Regions from separate parts of the Enterobacter cloacae complex sp. IR5418 genome, predicted to be linked through region 1. Evidence: predicted binding sites of a transcription regulator. Region 1 holds the regulator's gene; the other holds the start of a gene.

What was found. Region 1 encodes CRP, which controls carbon source genes, mostly activating them, when cyclic AMP is high. Its sites were predicted from a motif close to ATGTGANNNNNNTCACAT; they were not measured.
Region 2: udp (uridine phosphorylase) is a predicted target of CRP. The motif match lies at 5,707-5,724, and genes of this name have one in related genera.

Annotation. Positions count from the first base shown of each region.
Region 1 covers NZ_JBMKHS010000006.1:165,664-173,548, reverse strand. Annotated here, with positions in the region: gene mdcA (malonate decarboxylase subunit alpha) at 1-634, opposite strand, end outside; gene ACOTX7_RS07490 (hydrolase) at 863-1,885, shown strand; gene ACOTX7_RS07485 (YheU family protein) at 1,882-2,100, shown strand; gene ACOTX7_RS07480 (phosphoribulokinase) at 2,131-3,000, shown strand; gene ACOTX7_RS07475 (OsmC family protein) at 3,087-3,491, opposite strand; gene crp (cAMP-activated global transcriptional regulator CRP) at 3,802-4,434, shown strand; gene ACOTX7_RS07465 (YccS/YhfK family putative transporter) at 4,492-6,579, shown strand; gene argD (bifunctional acetylornithine/succinyldiaminopimelate transaminase) at 6,576-7,796, opposite strand; gene pabA (aminodeoxychorismate synthase component 2) at 7,884-7,885, opposite strand, start outside.
Region 2 covers NZ_JBMKHS010000009.1:112,361-120,245, forward strand. Annotated here, with positions in the region: gene ACOTX7_RS09800 (ABC transporter substrate-binding protein) at 1-408, shown strand, start outside; gene ACOTX7_RS09805 (carbohydrate ABC transporter permease) at 417-1,283, shown strand; gene ACOTX7_RS09810 (carbohydrate ABC transporter permease) at 1,284-2,111, shown strand; gene ACOTX7_RS09815 (alpha-glucosidase) at 2,122-3,705, shown strand; gene ACOTX7_RS09820 (glycoside hydrolase family 130 protein) at 3,689-4,747, shown strand; gene ACOTX7_RS09825 (dienelactone hydrolase family protein) at 4,789-5,592, opposite strand; gene udp (uridine phosphorylase) at 5,848-6,609, shown strand; gene rmuC (DNA recombination protein RmuC) at 6,749-7,885, shown strand, end outside.

The DNA.
Region 1 (7,885 bases):
CCACGTAATCGATCCACGAGCCTGGAATATCCACACGCGGCAGGTCGCACTCATCTTCCACCAGCTCGTTCACCTGTGCGATGACGATGCCGTCGTGGAATGCGGCGGCTTCCACCAGCGCCGGGGTATCTTCAGTACTTGCCCCGGTGTAGAGGTTGCCTTTGCGGTCTGCTTTAAACCCGGCAATCAGCGCCACGTTTGGCGAAAGGTCGACGTATAAACGTGAGTAGAGTTCGATGTAGGTGTGAATCGCCCCGATTTCGAGCTGGCCATCTTCCAGCAGCTGCGAGATGCGCAGGCTCTGCGTGCCCGAGAAAGAGAAGTCCAGCTTGCGGGCGATGCCTTTCTCAAAGATATCCAGATGTTCGCTGCGGCCCACGCTCGGCATGATCATATGCAGGTCGTGCACGATTTGCGGGTTCACTTCGGCCAGTGAGCGGGAAAGGAAATCCGCCTGCTTCTGGTTGTTGCCTTCCAGAACGACTTTGTCGCCTGGTGCGATCAGTTTTTCCAGCATGGCGACAAGATCGCCGGTTGGCAGTACCTTGCCCTGCACCGGTACGGACGCCAGACGACGCGCTTTCTCGCTGCGTCGGGTGTTCCATTGCCGGGTGGGTGTTTGCCCAGATAACATTATTAACCTCCTGATTCAGCACATCATTCTGATTTGCTTAACGTTGAGTAAAGTGTGCGCGCTGGTGAGAAAGGCATCAATTAAGCGTAGAGCGGAATCATTAGCCTGAGAGTAATAATCAAGGTAAAGAAATGTGATCGGGATCAGTTCATGTTTCGGAAAAACGGGCTAAACGGGGTACAATTCGGAAGGTATAGTTAATTTCTGACAAGAATCAGCATCGCCCTTATGACCCAAATCATTCCCTCAGACTTCGACATTGCAGCCGAAGAGAGCGCAGAGTTCGTGCCCATGCGCGGTGTGGCTAACCCTCACCTGCAAACCATGCTGCCGCGCCTGATCCGCCGCAAGGTACAGTTCACCCCACACTGGCAACGCCTGGATTTGCCGGATGGTGACTTTTTGGATCTCGCCTGGAGCGAAGATCCGGATCGGGCCAGACATAAACCCCGTCTGGTGGTCTTTCACGGTCTGGAAGGCAGCCTGCACAGCCCTTACGCACACGGTCTCATCGAGGCGGCGAAAGCCCGCGGCTGGCTTGGGGTAGTGATGCATTTTCGCGGATGCAGCGGCGAACCTAATCGTCAGAAACGCATTTATCACTCGGGTGAAACCGAGGACGGCACCTGGTTCCTGCGCTGGCTGAGAGACCGTTTTGGCGAGGTGCCAACGGCAGCGGTGGGGTATTCGCTGGGCGGCAATATGCTGGCCTGCCTGCTGGCGAAGGAGAGCGACGCCGTACCGCTGGAGGCGGCGGTGATCGTCTCTGCGCCGTTTATGCTGGAGCAGTGCAGCTATCATATGGAAAAGGGGTTTTCGCGGATCTACCAGCGTTACCTGCTCAACCTGCTGAAAGCCAACGCCGCGCGCAAGCTGAAGGCCTATCCCGATACGCTGCCTGTGACGCTGCAACAGCTCAAACGCGTGAAGCGCCTGCGCGAGTTTGATGATTTGATCACCTCGAAAATTCACGGCTTTGCCGATGCGATTGACTATTACCGTCAGTGCAGCGCCATGCCTTTACTGAATCAAATCACGAAACCTACGCTGATTATCCACGCCAAAGATGACCCGTTTATGGATCATCACTCGATCCCCGCGCCCGAACATCTGCCGGCCAACGTGGAGTATCAGCTCACCCAGTTCGGCGGACACGTCGGCTTTGTTGGCGGCACGCTGCGTCGGCCAAAAATGTGGCTTGAGACGCGTATTCCCGACTGGTTAACGGCTTATCTGGACGGTAAAAAATGATTATTCCCTGGCAGGATCTCTCTCCCGAAACGCTCGATAATCTGATTGAAAGCTTTGTCTTGCGCGAAGGCACCGATTATGGTGAACATGAACGTTCGCTTGAACAAAAGGTCAACGATGTTAAGCGCCAGCTTAAAAGCGGCGACGTGGTGCTGGTATGGTCCGAACTGCATGAGACGGTCAATATCATGCCCCGCAACGCGTTTCATGGCTGATCTTTACACTTTTCCAGTCAGGGAGTTGCTATGTCTGCCAGACATCCGGTTATTGCCGTTACGGGTTCGAGTGGGGCGGGTACCACTACCACCAGCCTCGCCTTCCGCAAGATCTTCGCCCAGCTTAACTTACGGGCGGCAGAGGTAGAGGGCGACAGCTTTCACCGCTACACGCGCCCGGAGATGGATATGGCCATCCGCAAGGCGCGCGATCTGGGTAAACACATCAGCTACTTCGGCCCGGAGGCGAATGACTTCGGCCTGCTGGAGCAAACCTTCCGCGAATACGGGCAGAGCGGCACCGGGCAGTCCCGCAAGTATCTGCACACCTACGATGAAGCCGTGCCCTGGAACCAGGTTCCCGGCACATTCACGCCCTGGCAACCGCTGCCGGAACCGACTGACGTGCTGTTTTACGAAGGATTGCACGGCGGCGTGGTGACGCCTCAGCACGACGTGGCGCGCCATGTGGATTTGCTGGTGGGGGTGGTGCCGATCGTTAACCTTGAGTGGATCCAGAAGCTGACGCGTGACATGAGCGAGCGCGGCCATTCGCGCGAGGCGGTCATGGACTCGGTTGTGCGCTCCATGGAAGACTACATCAACTTCCTGACGCCACAGTTCTCCCGCACCCACATTAACTTCCAGCGCGTCCCCACCGTGGACACCTCCAACCCGTTCGCCGCAAAAAGCATCCCGTCGCTGGACGAGAGCTTTGTGGTGATCCACTTCCGCAACCTGGAAGGCATTGATTACCCCTGGCTGCTGGCGATGCTACAGGGTTCGTTTATTTCGCACATGAATACGTTAGTGGTGCCGGGCGGAAAAATGGGGCTGGCGATGGAGCTGATTATGACACCGCTGGTGCAGCGGCTGATGGAAGGAAAGCAGATCGCGTGACGCCTGTTGCCGGATGGCGCTGCGCTTACCGGGCCTACGGGCGTGCAGTTGTAGGGCGGGTCAGCGAAGCGCCACCCGCCAAAAGATTACGCCTCGATCACTTCATACGAATGGGTGATGTTTACCGCTTTTTCCAGCATCAACGCCACAGAGCAGTACTTCTCCGCAGAGAGATCTACCGCGCGTGACACCGCCGCGTCCTTCAGCGCTTTGCCGGTGACGATAAAGTGCAGATTGATATGGGTAAACAGGCGTGGCGCCTCTTCGCGACGTTCCGACGTCAGCTTCACTTCACAACCGGTCACGTCATGACGGCCTTTTTGCAGGATCGACACCACGTCGATCGCACTGCATCCCCCTGCCGCCATCAGCACCATTTCCATTGGGCTTGGCGCTTTATCACCGGAGTTGCCATCCATCAAAACCTGGTGCCCGGAAGCAGACTCGCCCAGGAACGTTAACCCTTCAACCCATTTCACACGCGCTTGCATATTCACTCACTCCAACGTTGCATTTTTTATGACAGATTACGTGTACGTTACATTTCTCGCAACGGAAGGCGACCTGCGTCATGCTGAAGCGAGACACCAGGAGACACGCGGCGAAAGCTATGCTAAAACACTCTGGATGCTACAGTAATACATTGACGTTACACATGTATGCAGAGGACATCAAACTTTACTGGCTGCGAAACGTTACGACAGCCGACTTCCCAGGTATGGGTAAGAATTCGATTGCAACCCCAGAGTCCGGATGCATCTTATGACTCTGGTGACAGCTTATAACAGAGGATAACAGCGCATGGTGCTTGGCAAACCGCAAACAGACCCGACTCTCGAATGGTTCTTGTCTCATTGCCACATTCATAAGTACCCATCAAAGAGCACGCTGATTCACCAGGGTGAAAAGGCGGAAACGTTGTATTACATCGTTAAAGGCTCGGTGGCCGTGCTGATCAAAGATGAAGAAGGGAAAGAGATGATCCTTTCTTATCTGAACCAGGGCGATTTTATCGGTGAACTGGGCCTGTTTGAAGAAGGCCAGGAACGTAGCGCCTGGGTTCGTGCAAAAACAGCATGTGAAGTGGCTGAAATTTCTTACAAGAAATTCCGTCAGCTGATTCAGGTCAACCCTGACATCCTGATGCGTCTTTCTTCCCAGATGGCACGCCGTCTGCAAGTGACCTCTGAGAAGGTGGGTAACCTCGCCTTCCTGGACGTGACCGGTCGTATTGCGCAGACGCTGTTGAACCTGGCGAAACAGCCAGACGCCATGACCCACCCTGACGGCATGCAAATTAAAATTACCCGCCAGGAAATCGGTCAGATCGTCGGCTGCTCCCGTGAAACAGTGGGCCGTATCCTGAAGATGCTGGAAGATCAGAACCTGATCTCTGCCCACGGTAAAACTATCGTGGTTTACGGAACCCGTTAATTGTGGTCAAACGGCGTGCCGCCGCAGGGTGGCACGCCGTTTTTGTCTCTACTCCCCATGTGGCGCAGGCTGATCTATCACCCGGAAGTTAACTACGCACTGCGACAAACGCTGGTGTTGTGTCTTCCCGTGGCCGTGGGCCTGATCCTCGGACATCTTCAGCAAGGCCTGCTGTTTTCCCTCGTCCCCGCCTGCTGCAACATTGCCGGTCTGGATACGCCGCATAAACGCTTTTTTAAACGTCTGATTATCGGCGGCTGCCTGTTTGCGGGCTGTAGCCTTGCCGTACAGCTTTTGCTGGCTCGTGATATCCCGCTGCCGCTGATCCTGACCGTGCTGGCGATGACGCTCGGCGTCACCGCGGAAATCAGCTCGCTGCACGCCCGCCTGCTTCCCGCGTCGCTGATTGCCGCCATCTTCACCTTAAGCCTTGCGGGCAATATGCCGGTGTGGGAGCCGCTACTGATCTACGCCCTGGGGACATTATGGTACGGCCTGTTTAACTGGTTCTGGTTCTGGCTGTGGCGGGAACAGCCGCTGCGCGAATCCCTGAGCCTGCTCTACGTGCAGCTTGCTGAATACTGCGAAGCAAAATACACCCTGCTCACTCAACATACCGACCCGGAAAAATCCCTGCCGCCGCTGCTGGCGCGTCAGCAAAAAGTGGTGGATCTCATCAGCCAGTGCTATCAGCAGTTGCACATGCTTGCCGCCAACAAAAATCATGAATACAAGCGGCTGCTGCGTACCTTCCAAGTCGGGCTGGATTTGCAGGAGCATATCTCCGTCAGCCTTCATAATCCGGAAGAGGTGCAAAAGCTGGTGGAGCGCAGCCATGCGGAAGCGGTGATCCGCTGGAACGCGCAGACCGTCGCGGCGCGCCTGCGGGTGCTGGCTGACGATATCCTCTATCACCGCTACCCGACGCGCTTTAACATGGACAAACAGCTCGGCGCGCTGGAAAAGATTGCGCGTCAGCACGCGGATAACCCGGTCGGGCAGTTTGCCGCCTGGCATTTCAGCCGCATCGCCCGGGTGTTGCGCACCCAGCGCCCGCTTTATGCCCGGGACCTGATGGCCGATAAGCAAAAACGGCTGCCGCTGCTGCCCGCCCTCAAAAGCTATCTTTCACTGAAGTCTTCCGCCCTGCGCAACGCCGCGCGCATCAGTGTGATGCTGAGCATCGCCAGCCTGATGGGAGTGGCCCTGCACCTGCCGAAACCCTACTGGATCTTAATGACCGTGCTGTTTGTTACCCAGAACGGCTATGGCGCCACGCGGGTACGCATTCTGCATCGGGCGGGCGGGACGATGGCGGGGCTGATTATCGCGGGCGTGACGCTGCACTTCCATGTGCCGGAGGGCTATACCCTGGCCGGTATGCTGGCGATCACGCTGGTGAGTTACCTGATCATCCGCAAAAACTACGGCTGGGCGATGGTGGGCTTTACGGTGACGGCGGTATATACCCTACAACTGCTCACGCTTAACGGGGAACAATTTATTATTGCCCGGCTGGTCGATACGCTGATTGGCTGCCTGATCGCCTTTGGCGGCATGGTCTGGCTGTGGCCGCAGTGGCAAAGCGGGTTGCTGAGGCAGAACGCCCACGATGCGCTGGAAGCCGACCAGCAGGCCATACGTCTTATCCTGAGCGATGACCCGCAGCCTTCTCCGCTGGCTTACGAGCGCATGAAGGTCAACCAGGCGCATAACGCCCTGTTCAACTCCCTTAACCAGGCCATGCAGGAGCCGGGCTTTAACGCGCACTACCTGGCGGATATGAAACTGTGGGTCACGCACAGCCAGTTCATCGTCGAGCATATTAACGCCATGACCACGCTGGCGCGCGAGCACACGATGCTGACGCCGGATCTGGCGCAGCGCTATTTGCAGTCGTGTGAAATTGCGTTGCAGCGCTGTCAGCAGCGTCTGGAGTATGACGCGCCGGGCGAGTCGGGGGATTCGAACATTCTGGAAGCGCCGGAGACGCTGACCCACGGGCCGATGAGCACCCTGGAGCAGCATTTACAGCGCGTGCTGGGGCATCTGAACACCATGCACACCATTTCATCGGTGGCATGGCGTCAGCGCCCGCATCATGGGATTTGGTTAACGCGCCGGTTAAAACGCACCGCGTATTAGCCGCTGACGATCTTCGCGACCGCCGCGGCAAAACGGGCTAACCCGTCTTCGATGTCTTTGTCTTCCACCACCAGCGACGGTGCAAAACGCATCACGTCCGGCCCGGCATTCAACACCATCACCCCTTCATGTGCGGCAGCGTGCAGAAAATCACGTGCGCGGCCTTTGTACTGCGGCTTCAGTTCAGCGCCGATCAGCAGCCCCATCCCGCGGATCTCACTGAAGACATCAAACTGCTCGTCAATATGCTGGAGATGTTTCACAAACAGGTCGCGTTTCGCATTCACGCCATTCAGAACATCCGGCGTATTAATGATGTCGAACGCCGCACCCGCCACGGCGCACGCCAGCGGATTACCGCCGTAGGTGGAGCCGTGTGAGCCAACGTGGAATGCGGAAGCGATATCCTGGGTGGTGAGTACCGCGCTGACCGGGAAACCGCCGCCGAGCGCTTTCGCGCTGGTCAGAATATCCGGCGTGACGCCGTAGTGCATATAAGCGAACAGATCCCCGGTACGCCCCATCCCACACTGCACTTCATCAAACACCAGCAGCGCCTGGTGCTCGTCGCACAGTTCGCGCAGCCCTTGCAGAAATTCTGGGGTGGCCGCCGTGACGCCGCCTTCGCCCTGAATCGGCTCCACCACTACCGCGCAGGTGTGGTCGTCCATTACCGCTTTCACGGCATGCAGATCGTTAAACGGCACGTGGATGATATCCGCAGGTTTCGGACCAAAGCCGTCGGAATACTTCGGCTGGCCGCCAACGGAAACGGTAAAGAAGGAGCGACCGTGGAAGGCGTTATGGAAAGCGATGATTTTGGTTTTGTACGGGCTATGACGCGTGGTTGCGTAGTAACGCGCCAGCTTAAAGGCGGTTTCGTTGGCTTCGGTGCCGGAGTTCATAAACAGCACGCGTTCGGCGAAGGTGGCATCAATGATCTTACGCCCCAGACGCAGCGCCGGTTCGTTGGTGAACACGTTGCTGGTGTGCCACAGGGTTTCGCCCTGCGTTTTCAGCGCGTCCACCAGCGCAGGATGGCAATGGCCCAGCGCCGTCACCGCAATACCGCCCGCGAAATCAACATACTCGTTGCCCTGCTGATCCCAGACGCGGCTGCCTCTCCCCTTCACCGGGATAAACTCAGCCGGTGCATAAATCGGCAGGATCACTTCATCGAATGTCGCGCGGGTAATTGCTGGTTGTTCAGTTGCCATGTCATGACCATCCATTTTTATGTCACAGTTATTGTGAAAATATAATCACAAAATATGCATAAAAAATCACAGCAAAGCAACAGATATTC
Region 2 (7,885 bases), on a different contig from region 1:
CCGATGCTGACCGAGAAGGGCATTGAACACCCGTATACGTTCGGCGACAGTAAAGGTCTGGTGATCTTCAGTTCCAGCAAGCGGAAGGCGCAGGCCTGGCAATTTATGAAGTGGGTCTTTAGCAACCCGGAGCATGACCGTCTGTGGCTTGAGTTGACGGGGATGCCGCCCGCGCGCGCGGATCTCATGAGTAATCCGATCTTTGTCAGTTACTTCAAACAAAATCCGCTTGAGAAACAGATTGCCTCCTGGGTGGACGTCGCCCTTCCGCCTGCGGCAACAAACCAGACGACAGAAGTCCAGCGCAGCATGACGCAGATGCTTGAGCGCGTGATATTCAAAACCAGTACACCTGCCGATGCGCTGAAACAATCTCAGCAGGAAATCAACGCGCTCGCGGGCCAGTAGGGGGCATAATGGCTGGATATGAATCCCGAACCGGAGGCCTTCTGGCCTCCACCTGGATTGGCTATTCGCTGCTGTTCTGGTTTTACCCGCTTGCCTGGCTGGTGGTACTGAGCGTGACCCGCTGGCAGTTTATTGGCATGCCGCAATTTACAGGGTTGCAGAATATTATTGGCGTACTGCACGATGCGCTATTCTGGACATCCATGTGGAACATCTGCCGCTTTTTAATGTGGTATATCCCGATCGTATTTATTACCGCCCTGCTTTTTGCCGCCGGGTTACGCAGAATTAACTTTGGCAGAGGGTTTATCGCCTTAAGTTTTTTGCTGGCCAATATCTCGTCTGGGGTGGCGTACTCGATTGTCTTTTCGCGCCTGTTTAATGAGTATGGCCCGATCAACCGCTTATTGTCTGCATGGTTTGGGATTTCCGTGCCGTGGTTTACCAACCCTGACTGCGCGATGCTCTCTATTGCGCTTATTGTGACCTGGAAATTTGTCGGCTATTACGGGTTAATTCTCTATTCCGGTATGCAGGCTATCCCGGCAGATATTTACAGTGCGGCCATTCTCGATAAAACCGGACGTTTTCAGAAAGGGTGGGCAATAACGCTGCCGATGATGAATCCGCAAATTGTGATGGTTATGGTGCTGGCTATTACGGTGGCGTTCAGTATTTTTACAGAGCCGTATTTAATTACCGGCGGCGGGCCACTGAACAGTACCACCAGCCCCATGGTGGTGATGTACGAAGCCGCGTTTCAAAATATGAAACCCACCTGGGCGGCTGCCATGTCGATTATTGTCGCTGCCTGTAGTTTTCTGATGATTTGGCTATTTCGTCGGTTATTCGAAAAGCACATTGAGATTGTATGAATGAAAAAACTCACGCCCCTGAGCCTGCTAATTCATGCGCTGATGTTTATTCTGGCGTTAAGCTGGCTCTATCCGTTCGTCTGGATGGTGGTGTCATCCCTGAAGCCCACGGCGCAGATTTACACCACGGATCTCTTTTCGGGCACGCTGACGCTCGAAAATTACACCTTCCTTTTCGATAACAGCAACCGTGCAGATAAACCCTTTCTGCGCACGCTGTTTAACTCGCTTTTCGTCTCCGCCACCGTGACCGCGAGCGTGACTGTCACCTCCATGCTGGTGGGCTATGCGCTGGCAAAAACGGAATTCAGAGGCAAAAACGCTTTCCGTAATCTGTTGATTGTGCAGATGGTTTTCCCGGTGTTTATGTTCATCATTCCGCAGTTTGTGCTGATGCGTGAGCTAGGGCTGATCAACCGCTACAGTGCCATGATCCTGCCTTATGCGATGAGCGCCTGGGGGATCTTTATGGTATCCCAGAGCTTTAAGGGCACGCCCAACGATTACCTGTACGCCGCGCGTCTGGATCATGCCAGCCTGTGGGCCATTCTGCGCCACGTCATGATGCCGCTGAACAAGTCCATTCTGGCGATCGTGGCGTTATTTACCTTCTCAAGCTCGTGGGACAACTTCCTCTGGCCGCTGATTGTCATGCGCGATGCCGACAAAATGCCGTTTTCGGTACTGCTGGCTACCTTCAGCAAATCCTACGGCGTTTATCTGGGGCCTGTGATGGCGGGGGCCGTGGTGCAAATGCTACCGGTCATCCTGTTGTTTATCCTGTTCCGGAAATATTTCCTTCAGGGCATGTCGTTATCACTGAAATAAGGAACGTACGGTGAAGAAGCAACCCTGGTGGCAGGCCTGCACCTGCTACCAAATTTATCTGCCCTCGTTTTGCGATGGCAATGGCGACGGGCTGGGTGATTTCCCCGGCCTGCTCTCAAAAGTGGATTACCTGGGCGCGTTAGGGATCGGTGCCATCTGGATCACCCCGTTTTATCCCTCTCCTCTGGTGGATAACGGGTATGACATCAGCGATTACTGCGCCGTCGATCCACGGTTCGGCACGCTGGACGATTTTCGCGATGTCGTTCATCGCTGCCATGAAAAGGGGATCCGCGTCATTATCGACCTGGTGCTTAATCATGTCTCTTCGCAGCATCCGTGGTTTCAGGATGCCTGGAATAATCCCGCAAGCCGCTATCGGGACTATTTCATCTTCAGCGCCCACCCTAACAACTGGGAGTCCTTTTTTTCCGGCAGCGCCTGGAGCCAGGAGCCGGACACCGGCATGTTCTACTACCATAAATTCGCGCCAGAGCAGGTGGATCTAAACTGGGCGAACCCCGCGGTAGAGCAGGAAATGTTTCAGGTGATTGATTTCTGGCAGGGGCTGGGCGTCGATGGCTTCCGCTTCGACGTGATTAACTTCCTCAGCACTCGCGGCATCGGGCCTGATAACCCGGCGAAAGCTGGCGTGCAACAGCATGAACATGACGTGAATCAGCCGGGACTTATCGGCACGCTGCAACGCCTGTGCCAGCATGCCAGGCAGCAACGTGATGTTTTCCTGATTGGCGAAATTGGTAGCGAGGAGAGGGAGATCCTGGCGCGTTACCAGGCTCCGTCGCTGATGGACGTGGTCTTTAACTTCAATATTGGCAGTCAGAAAACCTTCGATGCGGCACGCCTGTGCGACGAGATTAACGCCACGCTGGCGATGCAGTCTGGTCTGCCGACGCTGTTCTTTTCCAGCCACGATATGCCGCGCATGATTAGCCGCTTCGGCGAAGGCCCGCACGACACCGCCCGGGCGTTGGCTGTCCTGGCGCTACAGCTGACCGTGCGCGGCGTGCCGTTTATTTTTCAGGGCGAGGAGTTGGGGATGCCTGACTACGTGCCGCAGACGGTGGAAGAGATTTTTGATATTCAGGGGAAAACCTACTACGACACGGCCATGCGGCAGGGTTGCAGTGCTGCCGACGCGCTGGCGCAGGCCATTGAACATTCCCGGGATGGGTCTCGCGGCCCGTTCCTCTGGCGCGACGGCCCGTTTGCGGGTTTTTCCACCCGCACGCCGTGGATGCCCGTCAGCCAGGACTATCCCTTCCTCAATGCCGAACATCAGTTATCGACGCCCGGATCGTTATGGCGTGAGTACCAGACCTTCATTGCGCTTCGTGCCACCATCGGGGCGCTACAGCATGGAGAGTGCAGCCCACTGACACGCCATAGGGAGTGCGTCTGGTTCACCCGAACCACGCCGCAGGAGCAGGTCTGGGTGGCCGTGAATTTTGGCCAGCCGGTACAAAACCCCTTGTGGGCCATTGAAGCGGATGTCCTGTACGGGCAAAACGCGCCGCAGCTGGACAAAAATCAAATTCTGATAAAAAGGAGTGTATATGAAGAGACACGGTAATAATCCGCTGATCACCCCAGGCGACGTGGTGCCTTCTCTGCCAGGACGGAAAGTGGAGTGCGTCTTTAACGCCGGGGTAACGGAGCATCATGGGGAGATTATCCTGCTGCTTCGGGTTGCCGAGAGCGTGATAAATGATGATCCACAGAAGATCGTCGTTCCGCTTCTGGTGCAGCAGCCTGGTGGCTGGCAGCCAGCGACAAAAACGTTTGACCGCAACGACCCTCGCTATGATTTTAGCGACCCGCGTACCATCGTGCTGAAAAGCGACCCGGCTCAGGTCTGGCTAACGTCGATGTCCCACCTGCGCCTGGCACGAAGCCGGGACGGGGTGAATTTCACCATCGATGAACAGCCTTTCATCACTGCCGACAGCCGCTATGAGGAGTTTGGCTGTGAAGATGCGCGCATTACCCTGATTGACGATGTCTGGTACATCAATTACTCCGCCGTGTCATCGTTGGGTATCTCCACCGCTCTGGCGACCACCGTAGATTTTGTCTCCGTCGAGAAGAAAGGGCTGATTTTCTGCCCTGATAACCGCGACGTCTGTTTCTTCCCGGAGAAGGTTGGCGGAGCCTACCGGGCGCTTACCCGGCCTGCGCCCTGCCATTTCGGCCACCCGGAAATATGGATCTGCGAGTCACCCGATATGCTGCACTGGGGAAACCATCGGCATCTGTTGGGACGCTCGGGAGACGAATGGGATGCGCTTAAATCTGGCGGCGGTGCGCCGCTGATCAAGACCGCGCGCGGCTGGCTGGAAATTTATCACGGCGTGGACGCCAGCCAGCGTTACTGCCTGGGCGCTCTGCTTCTGGATCCTGAAGACCCGCTCACCCTCATCGCCAAATCCTCTGTGCCGCTGCTGGAGCCGAGTGCGCCCTATGAGCGTGAAGGCTTTTTCGGTAACGTCGTCTTTACCTGCGGGGCGCTGGTCCGTAATGACACGCTGCATATCTGGTATGGCGCGGCGGACGAGTGTATCGCGCTGGCCACGCTGCCGATGGACGATCTGTGGAAACATCTCGGCCTGAATTAAGGCCAGACGCAGCCCCGACGCTTGCCGGGGCTGCAAAGCAATTATTTCTTCCCGCCGTACTGGCTAAACCACGCCAGCATCCTCTGCCAGCCATCTTTCGCCGACTCCGCGTGATAGCTCGGACGATAATCGGCGTTAAACGCGTGCCCGGCATCCGGGTACACCACGATCTCCGCCGTCGCGTTTGCCGCGCGTAGCGCGTGGCGCATGGTCTCGACGGTATCAAGCGGAATGCCGGTATCCTGGCCGCCATAAAGCCCTAACACCGGGGCATTTAAATCCGTTGCGATATCAACCGGATGTTTCGGCGAGTTCAGGGTCTTTTCGCCCACCAGTTTGCCGTACCAGGCCACGGCCGCTTTGAGCTGCGGGTTATGCGCGGCGTACAGCCAGCTGATGCGTCCGCCCCAGCAGAAGCCGGTCACCATTAAGCGATGCGGGTCACCGCCGTTGCGCGCCGCCCAGCTGGCAACGTGGTCGAGATCGGCCAGCACCTGCGCATCCGGGACTTTGCTCACCAGGTTACTGAACAGCGTTGGGATATCGCTGTAGTCATTGGGATCGCCCTGACGAAAATAGAGTTCTGGCGCAACGGCCAGATACCCTTCCAGCGCCAGACGGCGGCAGATATCGCGAATATGTTCGTGAACGCCGAAAATCTCCTGAACCACAATCACGATGGGCAGCGGGCCGTCTGCCGACTTTGGCCGCGCGTGATAAGCAGGCATATTTTCCCCCTGCGAGGGAATGGAGGTCTCGCCTGCGGTAATGGCCTCTTCTGAGGTTGAGACGATGGTTGAAGCATGCGGAGCCGCAGCAGGTGCAAATCCGGTTTTTTCAGTCATGGCATTCTCCGTACCAATGAGTTAGCGCAAAGGTAAATATAGACACCAGGTTAACAACCCACAGTGCCTTAAACGGTCTATCTTTTGTGCAGCACCTGTCGATATAACTTGTTAATGTGATGTGAATCACTTTTTGATGGAAATTTAATGCAATCATTTTCATTCATGGTGAGGTGTGTCACGAAATTATGCTTACCGCTTCTGTAAAGTACCGTTTTACTTCTTCTGACAAACCGACCCACAGAGGAGTCACCTATGTCTAAGTCTGATGTTTTTCATCTCGGCCTCACTAAAAACGATTTACAAGGGGCTACGCTCGCTATCGTCCCTGGCGATCCGGAGCGTGTGGAAAAGATCGCCGCGCTGATGGATAAGCCGGTCAAGCTGGCTGCCCATCGTGAATTCACCACCTGGCGCGCAGAGCTGGATGGCAAAGCGGTGATTGTGTGCTCTACCGGTATCGGTGGTCCGTCTACCTCTATTGCCGTTGAAGAGCTGGCGCAGCTGGGCATTCGTACTTTCCTGCGTATCGGCACCACCGGCGCCATTCAGCCGCACATCAACGTCGGCGACGTGCTGGTTACCACCGCATCCGTGCGTCTGGACGGGGCAAGCCTGCACTTTGCACCGATGGAATTCCCGGCAGTGGCTGATTTTGCATGCACCACCGCGCTGGTTGAAGCGGCGAAATCCGTAGGCGCAACCACTCACGTGGGCGTAACCGCCTCTTCCGACACCTTCTACCCGGGCCAGGAGCGTTACGACACCTTCTCTGGTCGCGTGGTGAGCCGCTTCAAAGGCTCTATGGAAGAGTGGCAGTCCATGGGCGTGATGAACTACGAGATGGAATCTGCAACGCTGCTGACCATGTGCGCAAGCCAGGGTCTGCGTGCCGGTATGGTGGCGGGCGTTATCGTCAACCGTACCCAGCAGGAGATCCCGAACGCCGAAACCATGAAGCAGACCGAAAGCCATGCGGTGAAAATCGTGGTGGAAGCGGCTCGTCGTCTGATCTAGTCCTCCTCTCTGAGATAAAAGGCCGACACGTTCGGCCTTTATTTTTTGCGTAGCGCCTCGCAGGAAAACCCTTTCAAACTGGACGTTTATACAGCACAATTCTATTTTGTGCGGGTCAGACGTGGATGCAGGGGGCATTGTGGATATCTCAGTCCTGATTTATATGGTAATTGCGCTGGTGAGCGTGGGAATGGGCTGGCTCATTGCCAGTTACCAGCACGCCCAGCAGAAAGCCGAACAGCTGGCAGAGCGCGAAGAGATCGTCGCCGAACTCAGCGCGACGAAACAGCAGCTTGCGCTGAGCGACCACTGGCGCGACGAGTGCGAACTGCTTAATAACGAGCTGCGCAACCTGCGTGATATCAATACCTCGCTGGAGGCCGATCTCCGCGAAGTGACCACCCGCCTTGAATCCACCCAACTGCATGCGGAAGACAAAATCCGCCAGATGATCAACAGCGAGCAGCGCCTTAGCGAGCAGTTTGAGAACCTCGCCAACCGCATTTTTGAGCACAGCAACCGCCGCGTTGACGAACAGAATCGCCAGAGCCTGAACAGCCTGCTCACGCCGCTGCGAGAACAGCTGGACGGCTTTCGCCGTCAGGTGCAGGACAGCTTTGGTCAGGAAGCCCGGGAACGCCACACGCTGGCGCATGAAATTCGTAACCTCCAGCAGCTGAATGCCCAGATGGCGCAGGAGGCGGTTAACCTGACGCGCGCGCTCAAAGGTGATAACAAAGCGCAGGGAAACTGGGGCGAAGTGGTCATGACGCGCGTGCTGGAGGCCTCTGGCCTGCGCGAAGGATACGAGTACGAAACGCAGGTCAGCATTGAGAACGATGCGCGCTCGCGGATGCAGCCGGATGTCATTGTTCGTCTGCCGCAGGGCAAAGATGTGGTCATCGACGCCAAAATGACGCTGGTGGCCTATGAGCGCTACTTCAACGCGGAGGATGACTACACCCGCGAATCCGCGTTGCAGGAGCACATCGCCTCCGTGCGTAACCATATCCGTCTGCTGGGCAGGAAAGATTATCAGCAACTGCCGGGGCTGCGATCGCTGGATTATGTGCTGATGTTCATTCCGGTCGAGCCAGCCTTCCTGCTGGCGCTCGACAGACAGCCTGAACTGATCACCGAAGCGCTGAAAAATAACATTATGCTGGTCAGCCCCACCACGCTGCTGGTGGCGTTACGTACCATTGCCAACCTGTGGCGCTATGAGCACCAAAGCCGTAACGCGCAGCAGATTGCCGATCGCGCCAGCAAGCTGTAC